One region of the Spongiibacter sp. UBA1325 genome, then DNA from elsewhere that is predicted to be linked to it. Evidence: predicted binding sites of a transcription regulator. Region 1 holds the regulator's gene; the other holds the start of a gene.
What was found. Region 1 encodes sigma-54, which starts transcription at its own class of promoters, with help from an activator protein. Its sites were predicted from a motif close to TGGCACANNNNTTGCNNT; they were not measured.

Region 2: the regulator sigma-54 is predicted to act here: its motif matches at 4,360-4,377, upstream of B3K78_RS16280 (phenol hydroxylase subunit).

The regions. Positions count from the first base shown of each region.
Region 1 is NZ_DBTD01000001.1:26,635-34,556, reverse strand. Features, by position in the region: gene B3K78_RS00185 (MlaC/ttg2D family ABC transporter substrate-binding protein) at 20-694, opposite strand; gene B3K78_RS00180 (KpsF/GutQ family sugar-phosphate isomerase) at 897-1,865, shown strand; gene B3K78_RS00175 (KdsC family phosphatase) at 1,879-2,400, shown strand; gene lptC (LPS export ABC transporter periplasmic protein LptC) at 2,401-2,973, shown strand; gene lptA (lipopolysaccharide transport periplasmic protein LptA) at 2,960-3,517, shown strand; gene lptB (LPS export ABC transporter ATP-binding protein) at 3,519-4,244, shown strand; gene B3K78_RS00155 (RNA polymerase factor sigma-54) at 4,388-5,881, shown strand; gene hpf (ribosome hibernation-promoting factor, HPF/YfiA family) at 5,951-6,238, shown strand; gene ptsN (PTS IIA-like nitrogen regulatory protein PtsN) at 6,268-6,717, shown strand; gene rapZ (RNase adapter RapZ) at 6,720-7,577, shown strand; gene B3K78_RS00135 (HPr family phosphocarrier protein) at 7,596-7,865, shown strand.
Region 2 is NZ_DBTD01000011.1:87,301-95,222, reverse strand. Features, by position in the region: gene B3K78_RS16295 (efflux RND transporter permease subunit) at 1-1,107, opposite strand, end outside; gene B3K78_RS16290 (WD40/YVTN/BNR-like repeat-containing protein) at 1,123-2,112, opposite strand; gene B3K78_RS16285 (sigma-54-dependent Fis family transcriptional regulator) at 2,366-4,060, opposite strand; gene B3K78_RS16280 (phenol hydroxylase subunit) at 4,416-4,673, shown strand; gene B3K78_RS16275 (aromatic/alkene monooxygenase hydroxylase subunit beta) at 4,735-5,736, shown strand; gene B3K78_RS16270 (MmoB/DmpM family protein) at 5,733-6,002, shown strand; gene B3K78_RS16265 (aromatic/alkene/methane monooxygenase hydroxylase/oxygenase subunit alpha) at 6,017-7,567, shown strand; gene B3K78_RS16260 (phenol hydroxylase subunit P4) at 7,637-7,922, shown strand, end outside.

The DNA.
Region 1 (7,922 bases):
AGAAGACCGCCGCAGGTCTTCACTTGGCGGCCTGCTCCATCACCTCTCTCGGAGCAACCGTCCAGTTGTCGATCACTTTATCAATGTCGCCATCATAGGTCGCCACCGCGGTAGTGAACTGGTTTTGGTAGATCAACCCCAAATTCAGCCCCTCTATGATCACGTTGCGCAGCATCCAGTTACCGTCGCGCCCACGGCGAAGGGTATAAACAACTTCATAGGGCTCAGCGCGCTCGCCGTAGATGTGCTGGCGCACGCCGACGCTACCGGACAAATCCGCATCAGCAGGCAGCGGAAGTACTTCTATTTTGTTGCCGTTGAAACCAAGCAGACCCTTTGCGTAGGTGTTGATCAAACCGTCTTTGAAGTTCTTGGTAAAGCGAATCACATTGTCGCGAAATTGCTCGCGCTCCTCTTTGGTTCGCAAGCTCTGGTAATACGCACGACTACCGTATTTGCCCATTACCCCGCGAGCAAAGCTCTGGAAATCCACAACCTCATCCATAATTCGACGCACTTCGTCGTTAAAGCGTTGCGGATCTTCGGCAACGTACTCGCGCGCCTCTTCAATCACTTTCATCAATTCCTGCGTGGTACCCGCCACCACTTCATGAGGCCCGCGCTGTGCGTCAGCCGCCGACACGGCGCCCGCAAATATCACCAAACCCAGCGCCAAAAGCATTTGTTTGAACATTTTTTTATCTCCGATAGTTAAGCCACGACCCGCGTTACCGCGAATAGCCTGCTCTACACCCTTGCTAAGACAGCAGTTTACGGAATTGGCTCCCCGCACGACGACGAGGTAAACCTGTTAATTTTTCACATTGGAAATTATCATAGCGAAAATTAGCCGCCGCTTAACGGCATTATTGCAATAACGAGGTTTCCTCCCAACGATGGCATCTTCTTATCTCGACACTGCTAAACGCGTTATTCGCATGGAAGGAGACGCCGTCGACGCGCTCGGCGAGCGTATCGACGACAGCTTTAATCGCGCCTGCGAACTTCTTCTAAACTGCAAGGGCAGAGTCGTTGTCACCGGCATGGGTAAATCGGGCCACATCGGCAACAAACTGGCGGCGACCCTGGCCAGTACAGGCACCCCCGCATTTTTTGTACACCCCGGGGAGGCCAGCCACGGCGATATGGGGATGATTACCGCCGGCGACGTGGTGATAGCCCTGTCAAACTCGGGGTCAACTGCAGAACTGGTCACCCTGATCCCGCTGCTTAAGCTGCTGGCCGTACCCGTGATCGCCATGACGGGAAAGCCCAACTCGGAGCTCGCCAGCAGCGCGGATGTCCATCTCGACGTCGGCGTAGAACAAGAGGCCTGCCCACTGAATCTTGCCCCGACATCCAGCACGACCGTAACACTTGTAATGGGCGATGCGCTCGCCATCGCGTTACTGGAGGCCCGCGGCTTCACCGCCGATGATTTTGCCTTCTCTCACCCCGGCGGCGCGCTGGGTCGACGCCTGCTGCTGAAGATTGACAATATTATGCACACCGGGGAAGCCATACCGCACATCAATACTGGCGCCAAGCTCAGCGATGCCCTGCTGGAAATGAGCAGTAAGGCGCTGGGTATGACCACGGTACTCAATGAAGACGGCAGCCTGGCGGGTATTTTCACAGACGGCGACTTGCGGCGCGCGATCGACCGCGGCATTGACATTCACCAGGCGAAAATAGACGACGTGATGACCGCCAACTGCCGCAGCATCAGGCCCGGCACACTGGCCGCAGAAGCACTGCGCATTATGGAAGATAATAAAATCACCGTCTTGGTCGCTCTGGACGATCACGCAAAGCCAGTAGGCGTGATCCACACCCACGACCTGCTTAAAGCCGGCGTCGCCTAAAACAGGGAACACCATGCAAACCATTCTCGAAAAAGCAAAAACGGTCACCCTACTGGCAATGGATGTCGACGGCGTACTGACCAACGGCAGCCTGTACTTTGGCAATAGCGGCGAGGAAATGAAAGCGTTCAGCATCCTTGACGGGCTTGGTATTAAACTGCTGCGCGACGCCGGCATCCGCCCCGCAATTATCACCGGCAGAACCTCTGAACTGCTGCTGCGACGCGCGCGAGAACTGAGCATCGAGTTAATCTACCAAGGCAGGGAAGACAAAGGCACGGCACTCGAAGAACTGCGCCAAGACCTCAAACTAAGCTACGATCAAATCGCCTACGTGGGTGACGATTTACCCGACTTAGCCGCGATTCGAGCAGCGGGCCTGGGCATTACCGTCGCCAATGGTCACCACTTCGTAGCACGCCATGCCGACTGGCAAACGCGTGCCGCGGGGGGCAGCGGCGCTGTGAGAGAGATCGCCGAGCTTATTTTGATGTCTCAAGGCAAGCTCAACGACGCACTTGAGCAGTTCCTGTAAATGGCTGCGCCGTCATTCAATATCAATGCTGCATCGGTCCTATCGGTACTGGCCGCTATCGCGGGCACCGTGATCTACCTCACGCAATTTAGTGAGAGCGGGAAATTGAGCCTGACTGACAGCTTCGAAGCCATCCCCGACGTTGACTCCCACCTCCAGGGCATCGAAGGCTTGAAATATCGCCAAGACGGCAATGTGGCATACCGCTGGCGCGCAGACAGTGCCGAACGCATGATTTCCTCGGGCAGCATCCAGCTCAATCAGCCCTTTTACATCGGCAATATCGGCGAGCAGCGGCCGTGGACGGCGCAAGCCATTACCGGCACACTGTCACAAAATGGCCAACAACTGCAGTTGCGTGGCAGTGTTGTTGTTGAAGACTTAATTCGCGAAGCGCAAATCCACACAGAGCAACTCAGCATTGACCTGGAGCAAAGCCTGGTTGCGACGGATCAGCCACTGCGACTGCAACTACCCAATGGCGAAACCCAGTCGGAGGGCATGACGGCCGACCTCGTTAACGAGAAAGTCGAGCTGCTCGCGAAGGTAAAAGGATACTATGAACCGCAATAATCTACCCACCTTCGCTATTAGCGCCCTGCTCTGCCTCGCCAGCAGCGTGCATGGCTTGCCCGATGATCGCCGCCAGGCCATCAACCTCAGCTCAGACAAAGCCACCTATGAAAACAATCGCGGCATTTACACGGGCAACGTCAATATGTCGCAGGGCAGCCTGATTATTCGTGCAGACAAGCTGATTATTGTCGAGGCTGACAGAAAAGTAACCAAGGTTATTGCCCATGGCAGCCCCGCCCATTTTGAGCAACAACCCCGCGCCGGGGAAGGCGTCGTGGTCGCCAGTGCTCGACTCATAGAATACAGCCTAAATGCCGAGGAAATCCTGCTGCAAAAAGATGCCACCATCCGACATCAAGGCTCAAAGATCAGTGGCGATCGCATTGTATACAGCGGGCGCAAGCAAATGGTCATTGCCGATGGCGGCAGCCACAAACTCGATGGCAGGGTACAAATGACCCTACAGCCTCAGCAGGGCGTGAGTGATACCGATAGCCCCGCGCCAAGCACCACCCCCGACACCCCGGAGACTCCCCGCTAACATGCCCGTATTGAAAGCCAGCAACCTCGCTAAAGCCTACAAAGGCAGAGAGGTAATCAAAGACGTCTCCCTGAGTATTAACAGCGGTGAAATAGTCGGCTTGTTGGGTCCCAACGGGGCAGGGAAAACAACCTGTTTTTACATGATCGTCGGCATCGTCAACGCCGACCGTGGCCGCATTCAGCTCGACGACAAAGACCTGACACCACTTTCCATCCAGGGTCGGGCCAAACACGGCGTCGGCTACCTCCCTCAGGAAGCATCCATATTTCGGAAGCTGAGCGTCGCTGACAACATCATGGCGATATTGGAGACCCGCAGCGACCTGAATCGCAAGCAACGCAAAGAAAAGCTCGATGCACTGCTACAAGAATTTCACATTGCCCATATTCGCCAATCGCCGGGTATGGCGCTCTCGGGCGGGGAACGGCGCAGAGTAGAAATTGCGCGAGCACTGGCCACCGAGCCCAGTTTTATTCTGCTCGACGAGCCCTTTGCCGGGGTAGACCCCATATCGGTGAACGATATTCAGCAAATTATTCGCCACCTGCAGGCGCGCGGCATCGGCGTCCTGATTACCGACCACAATGTGCGAGAAACCCTCGATATCTGCGAAAAAGCCTACATAGTTGGCGAAGGTCGCATCGTTGCTGAGGGCAATGCCGAGGCCGTACTCAACAACCAAATCGTGCGGGACATCTACCTCGGCGACACATTTACCCTTTGATCAAAAAATCGGCACAGCAATTGCTTTAAACGCCTATTGCAGCGGTGCGGCTGCGGGACTACACTGACCCTGAAGCATCGTCGTTTATGACTACATAACGGCATTTAATCCCTCAGGTATGGTTGTAGTAGAAGTCATTGCCTATGAAACAATCGCTCCAGCTAAAAGTCGGTCAGCAGCTGACCATGACGCCCCAGCTGCAACAGGCGATTCGTTTATTACAGCTCTCCACCCTCGACCTTCAACAGGAAATTCAGTCGGCACTGGACTCCAACCCCCTGCTGGAAGTAGAGGAAGACAGCGACAGCCCGGAACCCCAGAGCAGCAACAGCCAGAGCGAAAGTAACGCCAATGAGGCTGACAGCAAAACGACCTCTGCTGAGGAGGCGCCCAGCAACGACGCCGACAGTGAATGGGCCGAGCGCAGCGACATCCCCGAAGATTTGCCGGTAGACAGCCAGTGGGAAGACGTCTACCAAAGCTCTGCACCAAGCTCCTCCGCGGCCGGTAGCGCCGACGACGACTACAACAATGACTATCGCCACGGCAGCTCAGAGTCGCTCCAGGACCACCTGCGCTGGCAACTCAACCTCAGCCGGCTCTCAGAACTTGACCGCATCGTCGCCGATGCCATCATCGACGCGATCGATGAAAAGGGGCGGCTCACCGTCAGCCCCGAAGAGCTGGTGGACGCCTTCGACGACGACAATATCGAAATAGAAGAAGTGAATGCAGTCCTTCACCTCATCCAGCAGTTTGACCCCCCCGGTGTTGGCGGCCAGGACCTTCAAGAATGCTTGTTAATTCAACTTCGGCAGCTCTCCCCAGACACCCCATACCTGGCTGAAGCGCTGCAGATTGTCGAGCAGCACATGCCGCAGCTCGGCAACCGTGATTACAACCAAATCATGCGTCGCTGCCGGCTAAAAGAAGACCAACTGCGCGACACCCTGGCACTCATTCAAACGCTGAACCCCACTCCTGGTGACTGCGTGGGCAACGACGAAACAGAGTATGTGGTACCAGACGTATTCGTCAGCAAAAAAGAAGGCCGCTGGCTGGTTGAGTTAAACCCGGACATTGCCCCGAAAATACAAATTAACAGCCACTACGCATCGCTCGCCAAAGACAGCGGCACCAGCAGCGACAAAGACTATATTCGCGACAACCTACAGGAAGCGCGCTGGTTCATTAAAAGTCTGCAGAGCCGCAACGAAACACTGATGAAAGTCGCCACCAAAATTGTTGAGTATCAGCGCGGGTTCCTGGAGTACGGCGACGAAGCGATGAAACCGCTAGTGCTCCACGACATCGCCGATGCGGTGAGCATGCATGAATCGACGATCTCACGGGTTACCACGCAAAAATATATGCATACCCCGAGAGGCATCTACGAACTCAAATATTTTTTCTCCAGCCACGTCTCGACCGATACCGGAGGAGAATGCTCCTCCACGGCGATTCGTGCACTAATCAAAAAATTAATTGCCGCAGAAAATCCCAAAAAACCGCTAAGCGACAGCAAAATCACCCAACTGTTGGCCGAGCAAGGCATCAAAGTTGCCCGGCGAACCATTGCAAAGTACAGGGAATCACTAGTCATTCCGCCCTCTAACGAACGGAAAAGACTGGTCTAATAAGGCCCCAAAAGGCCCAAACAACGCGCCGGGAGGCGCCGGATGTTCTCAGCGATGAAGGAGCAAGATATGCAAATAACCGTCAGTGGTCACCATGTTGAAGTTACCCCGGCACTTCGCGATTACGTCAACAACAAACTCGCCAAGCTGCAACGGCACTTCGACAATATCACCAATACCGACGTTACCTTGTCAGTAGAAAAGCTGGTTCAAAAAGCTGAAGCCACCGTACATGTGGCCGGCGCCGATCTGTTCGCCACCTGTGAATCAGAGGATATGTACGCGGCCATCGACAGCCTCACCGACAAGCTCGATCGCCAGCTTATTAAACACAAGGAGAAAAACCTGGGCCACTAAAGGCCCGGGGATGTTCCGGAAACGTAAACATGACCCTTGATTCAATACTCAGCCCCGGACGTACCCACTGCGGTACGTCTGTGGGCAGCAAGAAACGCCTACTGGAACAAATTTCTATTTTTGTCAGTGAGGATAATGCGCAATTCAACGCCGACGAACTGTTCAACGAACTGCTCGCCCGCGAGCGACTCGGAAGCACCGGTATCGGGCACGGGGTTGCGATTCCCCACTGTCGCAGCCAGCAGTGCACCGAAATTACCGGCATGCTGCTTAAACTTGCCGAGCCTATCGACTTCGAAGCGATAGACGACCAACCCGTGGACTTAGTGTTTGCGTTGATCGTCCCTGCCGAAGCACACGACGAACACATTAAAGTGTTGGCAAGCTTGGCCAACGCCTTCAACGATGACGCTTTCCGCCAGCAGCTTCGCAGCGCAGACAGCGACAGCAGTCTTTATGAACGTGCGGTAGCCAGCTAGGCGTGAAGCTTATCATTCTCAGCGGCCGCTCAGGTTCGGGCAAAAGCACGGCGCTGCACCAGCTCGAAGACGAAGGCTTTTACGCCATCGACAACCTGCCGGTGTCACTGCTGCCCGCACTCGTTGCCGAACTCTCTCAAAGCACACTGAAAGTTCATCAGCAGGTTGCTGTCTGTATCGATGCGAGAAACTCACAAACAGAGCTCGCCCGCTTCCAAGAACTGTGCAAACAAGTTCGAAGCCTGGCCAGCTTGCGTATTCTTTTTTTGGATGCCAGCGACGACAAGCTCATTAAGCGTTTTAGCGAGACCCGTCGACGGCATCCACTGAGCACCGACTCCCAGCCGCTTAGCGACGCGATAAAGCAAGAGTCTGCGCTGTTGGAGCCCATCGTCGCCGAGGCATCGCTGACCATCGATAGCAGCGACATGACTGTGCATCAATTGCGCGCCACCATACGTGACCGCGTTCTCGGCGTCGACGCTAGCCGCATGGCATTACAACTAAAGTCCTTCGGCTTTAAGCGCGGCCTACCCATTGATGCCGACCAGGTCTACGATCTGCGCATGCTCCCCAACCCTCACTGGGACGAGGCGCTGCGCAGCCTCAGCGGCCGCGACGACGCCGTTCAGCACTTCCTCGATGCCCAGCCGCAAGTCCAACAGATGTATAGCGACATACTCACTTACCTGCTGCGCTGGCTGCCTGAGATAGAATCTGCCGGTCGCAGCTACTTCACCATCGCGATCGGTTGCACGGGTGGACAACATCGCTCAGTATACATGGCCGAAAAGCTGGCTAAGGCGCTTCGCGACACCTGTCCTGGCCTGCAAGTTCGCCACCGCGAACTTCAGCACTAACCTGGGCTGGACAAGGCGATGCAAGAAATCCAAATTCCTATCATCAATAAACTCGGCCTTCACGCCCGTGCTGCGTCCAAATTCGTGACCACCAGCACCGCATTTGCCTCTCGCATTCAGGTGTCGGCGGGGCAGCAATGGGTCGACGGAAAAAGCATCATGTCGGTAATGATGCTCGCGGCCAGCAAAGGCATGACACTGCACATTCGCTGCGAAGGGGAAGACGAACAAGCAGCCCTCGACGCTCTCGTCGACTTGATCGAACGCCGCTTTGACGAAGGCGAATAAATCAAATACTGCGCATTTCAGCGCGATTTCGCCCGTCTGCAATTGTTGCCCAGCGAA
Region 2 (7,922 bases), on a different contig from region 1:
CACACTGAATACCACGGTAATCGCCCAGAGTGAGGCGTAGATGCCAAGGTGGGTGTTCAGGGGGATCGATCCCACGGAAATTAACAGCAGACCGATGGCATCTGAGACCACACCCAGTGAGCCGGGGCGGAACAAGCTGTCGAAGGTGGCTTTGGCTGCCGCCGAGCCGTTGCCCAGCGTTGCCGCCTCGGCGTAGTAGCGTTCGACAAGCTGCACACCGTGGCTCATTGCCCGCGCGGCGATGAGAAACGGGATCACCAGGCCGAGCGGATCAAGGTTGTAGCCGAGCAGACTGATAATGCCCAGACCCCAGATCGTCGAGATCAGCACGCCACCCAGCGGGATCAACACGCCATAGGCTTTGCGGAAGTGAAAAATCAGCAGCGCCAGCATGGTGAGTACCGTGAAGGCAAAAATTTGCAGGATCTGGTCCATGTAGGTGTAGGCCCAGCCCACAAGTACTGGTTGGCCTGTGGCGTATAGGGTGACGCCCTGTGCCGCCACCTCATCGCGTAATTCCCGCAATTGTTTGAAGGTGTTTTCGTAGTCGAGTTGCCCTTCAATGAGCTGCGCTTTTACCAGCGCCATCTTTAAATCGGGCGCAACCAGCGGACCAAATACGCGTGGGTTAGCGCTCACATCGGCTCTCATGCTGGCTAATTGGTCGCTGCTGTAAGGGCCTTTTGTGGCGTCGAAATACGGCTGGGAGTTAATGCTGCCGACTTCTGTGAGCCAGATTTTGCGCGAGTTGCGGTGAGTCACGCTGGATACCAGGTTGTGGTTCACGCCGGGCAGGTTGTCCACCGCCTGGGTGACGCGGTCGATCAGCGCGAGCCGCTCATTGGTAAAGAGGTCGCCGTCGTCGAATTCGATGCCAACCACAAGCACATTCGCCCCGCCAAAATCGTCCTTAATACTGTTGTGCAGTTGTATGTAAGGGTGCTGTTGCGGCAGCAGGTCAGCAAAGTCGGTGTAGATTTTTAGCCCGGGAATGCGCAGGGCAAAAAACACCGTGAGCAATGCGATCAGCGCGAGCACTTTGCGCGGGTTATTGAAAATCCACAGCTCCAGCAGGTGCAGGGCGTGCGTAAATCGGTGCAGTGCCATGATAGTGTTCCTTGATTACTTATTATTGGTAGCGCTAGTTGCGGATGGTGATGTCGCGATGCGAAGCAATAGGCCCCGGCCGCCGGCGGCCACCAGCGTGTCCCCGTCGGCGGCAACAGCGCGCAAGTAAAGAGGAATGCTCGGGGTTTCCAGTGATGACCATTGCTGACCGTTGAGCGCGAGTACGGTGGCGTTATCCCCGACTGCAAACAGTCCCTGCGGACGGTGTATAAAATTAAAAATCGGGGCTTGAGTGTCTGTGCTCTGGCGCTGCCAGGAGTCGCCGCCGTCGCGGGTGTGGTAGATGAAGCCGTTTAGGCCGCCCACCCAGCCTTCGTCTGGCGAGCGGAAGTAGCTGGCATGGGGGTAGAACTCATCAGGTAAATACCCCGATACCTGCCAGTTTTTTCCGTTGTCTGCAGTGGTGAGGATCATGCCGTATTCGGCGGTGGCAACAGCGTGTTCGGAACCGAGAAATTGCAGGTTGGTGACGATGGCGTCTTCATCCAGACTGGATGTCTGCCATGTTAAACCCTGGTCGCTCGAGTGCTGGAAGGTTGTAAAGCTGCCGGCAACCCACCAGTGATTATCGCTACTGCAGGTGATGGTCATCATCTGCTCGCTGCTGGGCAGGGCGTGTTGTTGCCAGCCTTGGTCGGTGCCGTGCCAGACGTGGTTGTCAAAGGTCAGCGCCACAAAGCTATCGTCCGGACAGCTGGCAATGTCGATGAAACTGGCGTTGGTGTTCACCGCTTCGCGCTGCCAGTGTTGGCCGTGATCCTCGCTGGCGAGCAAGGTGCCGCGGTTTCCCACCAGCAGGGTCCGCTCGCTGTTGGCGGCCATGGCCTGGTAAAAGTCGGTGCGCTGTATGGCTTGCTGCGCATGCTCGTTCACAGCGTCCAGTTCCAGCGGTGCCTCACAGGCGGCAAGGAGTGCGGCGCTTAGTGCGAGACAGGTGGGTACGATAGATCGCGGGCTTACAGCTCGCGCACAATTCTGCGTCATGAATGATTACCGTCGTTGTTATTTGAAAGTATCGGCAAGGCGGTATCAGCAATGGCTATGCCATGACGCGAAAATATCTATTAACGTTATGATATATATGGATATTTATGGTTTTTTAGTGGGGGTTTTTGCCGCCGCTGGCAGGGTACTGGGCGGGGGATTTTTAACGATATGGTGAAAGAAAAACCAGCGATTGCTGAAATGCTTAATTGTTCCCGCTCACGCCGCTAGCGCGGCGAGAGAGGTGGTTGTTTTAGCCGTCCAGGCCCAGCTTTTTCAGGCGGTAGGCGAGGGCGGGGCGAGTGAGTCCCAGCAGGCGGGCTGCGCCAGAGACGTTGTTATTGGCTTGCTTCATGGCTTTCTGAATAAGCGTTGATTCGACCTCGTCCAGGCTGATTTGCCGGGTGAGGATGTCGTCTGACCAGTCACCGGTGACGGCCGACGACTGGGTGATATTGCCGCCGTCGTCCAGGCAATGGCTGGAGGCGTCACCGGTATCCGGCGGGGGCGCAGCAAATAAGAAATCCTGGCTGATGGTGTCGTTGTTATCGGTGAGAATAACGCCGCGCTCAATGACGTTTTCCAGCTCGCGGATATTGCCGGGCCAGGGGTAGCGCTTGCAGAGTTCCAGCGCTTTGTCTGACAAGCCCATGGTGCGCTTGTCGTATTCCGAGTGGAATTTGTTTAGGAAATGCTCGACCAACAGGGGGAGGTCTTCCAGGCGGTCGCGCAGCGGCGGAATCTTTACAGGAAAGACATTGAGTCGATAAAACAGGTCGGCGCGGAAACGGCCCTCGCTAACCGCCTGTTCAAGGCTTTCGTTGGTTGCCGCAATAATGCGTACGTCGACCTTTCGGGTTTGCGAATCACCGACGCGTTCCAGTTCGCCCTCTTGCAACACCCGCAGCAGGGTGGCCTGTGCGCGGGAGGTGAGCTCGACCACTTCATCCAGGAATATGGTGCCGCCGTTGGCGCGCTCAAAGCGGCCGGCTCGCGATTGATTTGCGCCGGTATACGCACCTTTTTCCACGCCAAAGAGTTCGGCTTCTATCAAGTCCGGTGGGATGGCGGCGCAGTTGACGGCAACGAACGGCTTTTCCGCGCGCTCGCTGCGCAGGTGAACACTGCGGGCGATCACTTCTTTGCCGACACCGGTTTCTCCCAATAACAGCACCGATACGCGACCCTGGGCGGCCTTGTCGATCATCTTGCAGACTTTGTTGTACGACGGACTTTGGCCGATGCCGTAATACTGTCCCTGCTGCTTTTCCAAACTGCTGCGCAGCGAACTTACCTGTGCCTGCAGGTTGTAAAGTTCTTCAACAATGGGGTCGGCTTTAAAGTAGGCGGCAAACTCTTCGGCATCGTCCCACTGCTCAGCGGGTTTGCCGACAATGACGCAGCGTTCGTCGCCGCAGCCGCGACAACTGACCTCGCGAAATATCACTTCGCGCCCCATAAACGATGAGGTATAGGCACAGGCATAGCCCAACAAGGCCCAGCACGCAGGTTCGTCCATTTGGCCAAGTTCGGTTTGGCATATCTCCACTTCGAAGGAGTCCACCCACTCAACCTCGCCGTAGAAGTCGCCGTTTTCCTGGTCAATTTCTATCTGTAGCGGAATGGCTTTTACCATGCCCTTGATGCTGTGCAGCTGCGGGCCGGCCAGAAATATATCCAGTTCGCTGCTGGTGGGGCGCAGCTTGCGTGCGAGTTCAGAGTCTCTCAGGCCCGACTGATAGCCGAGGCGCAGAAAGAAACCCTTGGCGCGCTCGATCCCCATTGTGTTGACCAGCTCGCGGCGAAAGGCTGCCAGGGCGCTGAGGTCCATCAGCAGCATGCGCTGTTCGCTCAGCCATATTTTGCCCTCCGCACTTTGGAAGCGGATTTGTTCAGTGAGATCTTTAAAGTCCTCAACGCGTAGCTGAGGTTTGTAACTGATGGTCATGCGTGAACCCCGTTATTGTAATTTTGGGGGAGGGTTGGCTGTTGCGTTAACAAACCGCTCTTGCGGGCAATCTAACACTGAATGTTAAGAGAAATTCAACCATATGATTAAATTTCCTTGTTTTTGTGGGGGAGAACAGGCAAGTGAGCAAATGCTCATTCCCCTCATGAAAATTTATCATTTGATAAAAATCGCTGCTCAGTGATCCCTTCCCTGGCGGTTGCTAATACCGTGCTTGGCTTTTATTAATTTTATTAAAAACAACCACTTAAAGTTTTTTTAACCACTTGTCAGGCTTGTGGCACAGCCGTTGCTCTTACCCCGTCAGCCGCCAATAAATACAACGAGGCAGACGATGAGCACAAACAGTCAACCTACTTTCGATCAGCTGACCCGCTATATCCGGGTAAGAAGTGATCCCTCTGACAAATTCATTGAGTTTGATTTTGCAATCGGTCATCCCGAGTTGTTCGTGGAATTAATTTTGCCGCGCGCGGCTTTCGACGAATTCTGTCGCTGCAACAACGTTGTCCATATGGATTCCGACACGATCCGCCAGATTGATGAAGACATGATCAAGTGGCGTTTCGGAGAAAAGGGCAAGCGCTACTAAGTGGCGACGCCAGATTTCCTGTAACCGACTTAACACCATAAAACCAATAACGGGACTAAACATGAGTATAGAAATCAAGACGCATTCGGTGGAACCGATTCGCCAGACATATGCCCATATCGCCCGCCGTTTTGGCGATAAACCCGCAACGCGATATCAGGAAGCCAGTTACGATATCGAGGCGAAAACCAACTTCCACTACCGCCCATTGTGGGACGATAAAAATACGCTTAACGATCCAGCGCGGACGGCGCTAAGCATGGCCGACTGGTCCGCGGTGTCTGACCCCCGCCAGTTTTACTACGGCGCCTATGTGGGCAATCGCGCAAAAATGCAGGAGGCCGCGGAGAGCTCTTTCGCTTTCTGTGACAAGCGCGATTTGCTTGCACGCCTTCCCGAAGCAACCCAGAAGCAGATTCTTCGTCTGCTCGTTCCCCTTCGCCACGTTGAGCTTGGCGCCAATATGAATAACAGCATGATCGCCGGCGATGCCACGGCGACCACGGTTGCGCAATTACATATGTATCAAGCGATGGACCGCCTGGGTATTGGCCAATACCTGTCGCGTATTGCCCTGCTGATGGACGGCAGTACCGGCCGTGGCCTGGATGAATCCAAATCCTACTGGATGGACGATGCGCTGTGGCAGCCGATGCGTCAGTTGGTGGAAGACACGCTGGTAATCAGTGACTGGTTTGAGCTGACGCTGGTTCAGAACGTGTTGCTCGACGGACTGCTGTACCCATTGGTGTACGACAAGATGGATCAATGGCTGGGCGAACACGGCGCCGAAGATGTGTCGATGCTAACGGAATTTATGCGCGACTGGTTCAAGGATTCGCAACGATGGACGAACGCGATGATGAAGACCGTTACCGCAGAAAATGAGCAAAACACTGAGCTACTGCAAAGCTGGGTTGATCGTTGGGAGCCGCGCGCTTATCAGGCGCTACTGCCATTGGCTGAGGCTACGTCGGGCACCGCTGCCCTGGATGAAACCCGTGCGCAACTCGCCGCACGACTTAAAAAATTTGGGCTGCAAAGTCAGGGAGTTTCCGCATGAGCCAGTTGGTATTTATCGCCTTTCAAGACAATGACAACGCCCGTTATCTGGTCGACGCCATTGTTGAAGACAACCCACATGCAGAGGTGCAGCACCAGCCTGCAATGATCCGTATTCAGGCAGAAAAGCGCCTGGTGATAAATCGCGAAACCGTGGAAGAGAAGATCGGTCGCGACTGGGACGTTCAGGAAATGCTGGTGGATGTGATCAGTATCGGCGGCAGCGTGGATGAAGATGACGACCACTTTATCTTGCAGTGGAATTAATCGGGAGAAGAATCATGGCAGCGAAAAATAAAAAGCTAAACCTTAAAGATAAGTATCAATACCTCACTCGCGATATGGCGTGGGAGCCTTCGTATCAGAAGAAGGAAGATATTTTCCCCGATGAGCAGTTTGAGGGAATTAAGATCACCGACTGGTCGCAGTGGGAAGATCCGTTCCGCCTGACGATGGACGCTTACTGGAAATACCAGGCGGAAAAAGAGAAAAAACTGTACGCCATTTTTGACGCCTTTGCGCAGAACAATGGCCATCAAAATATTTCTGATGCGCGTTATGTTAATGCCCTTAAGTTATTCCTAAGTGGTGTGTCGCCGCTTGAACATGCGGCGTTCCAAGGCTATGCAAAAGTAGGCCGTCAATTCAGTGGTGCCGGTGCCCGCGTTGCCTGTCAGATGCAAGCCATTGACGAATTGCGCCACTCCCAGACTCAGCAACACGCCATGAGTCACTACAATAAACACTTTAATGGCTTGCACGACGCCGCGCATATGCATGACCGCGTTTGGTTCTTGTCAGTGCCCAAGTCATTCTTCGACGATGCGCGCTCTGCGGGCCCGTTTGAGTTTTTAACCGCAATCTCATTCTCGTTTGAATACGTGCTGACCAACCTCTTGTTCGTACCCTTCATGTCGGGCGCGGCCTACAACGGTGATATGGCGACCGTAACCTTCGGCTTTTCTGCGCAGTCGGATGAAGCCCGTCATATGACGCTGGGGCTGGAGGTCATCAAATTCATACTGGAGCAGCACGAAGATAACGTGCCGATCATTCAGCAGTGGATCGATAAATGGTTCTGGCGCGGTTTCCGCCTGCTGAGCCTGGTCGGCATGATGATGGACTACATGTTGCCTAACAAAGTGATGTCTTGGGCTGAAGCCTGGGAGGTGTACTACGAGCAAAACGGTGGCGCGCTATTTAAGGATCTTGAGCGCTACGGTATTCGTCCGCCGAAATACCAGGACATCGCCAACGCTGCCAAACACCATGTTAGCCACCAAACGTGGTCGACGTTCTACCAGTACAGCCAGGCGACAAACTTCCACACGTGGATGCCCGATGAAAACGAAATGGCGTGGCTGTCGGAGAAATACCCCGATACCTTCGACAAGTATTACCGCCCGCGTTTCGAGTATCTGAATAAGGAGCAATCAGAGGGGCGTCGCTTCTATAACGCCACGCTGCCTCAGCTTTGTCAGGTTTGTCAGATACCCACCATCTTTACCGAGAAAGACGAGCCGACAAAATTCAGCATCCGCCAGACAGAATATAAAGGTGAGAGATACCACTTCTGTTCAGATGGCTGCTGCGACATCTTCAACAACGAGCCTGAGAAATATATTCAGGCCTGGCTCCCCGTTCATCAAATCTATCAGGGCAACTGCGGTGGGGCCGATGTGGAGACGGTGGTCTCTGAGTACTACCACATCAAACCGGGTGCCGATAATTTCGAGTACCTCGACTCGCCGGACTATCGTCGCTGGCTCTCTATCAAGGGACAAGCTCCCGGTAACAATAACGCGGATTCATCCGGCCAGGACGCGGCCTGATTTGGCAGCTGCCCGGTATGGAGCGATGCCGGGCAATCGCCTTTTGAAACAATAAAAATGGTGACCCCTATGAGCGTAAAAGCTAAATACGACTACACGTTTGAACCCAAGGACAAGGTCGACAACTTTCATGGTATGCAGTTGCTCTATGTTTGTTGGCCCAATCACTTACTGTTTTGCGCACCTTTTGCCTTTCTGGTGCCACCGGAGATGCCGTTCGGTGACTTTGTCGAAACGATTCTTTCACCTGCGGTCGCCGCGCACCCCGACGCTGCAAAAGCAGATTTTGCGAATGCGCAGTGGACGCTGAATGATGCGCCGTTTTCTCCGGATATGTCGGCATCGTTGAGTGAAA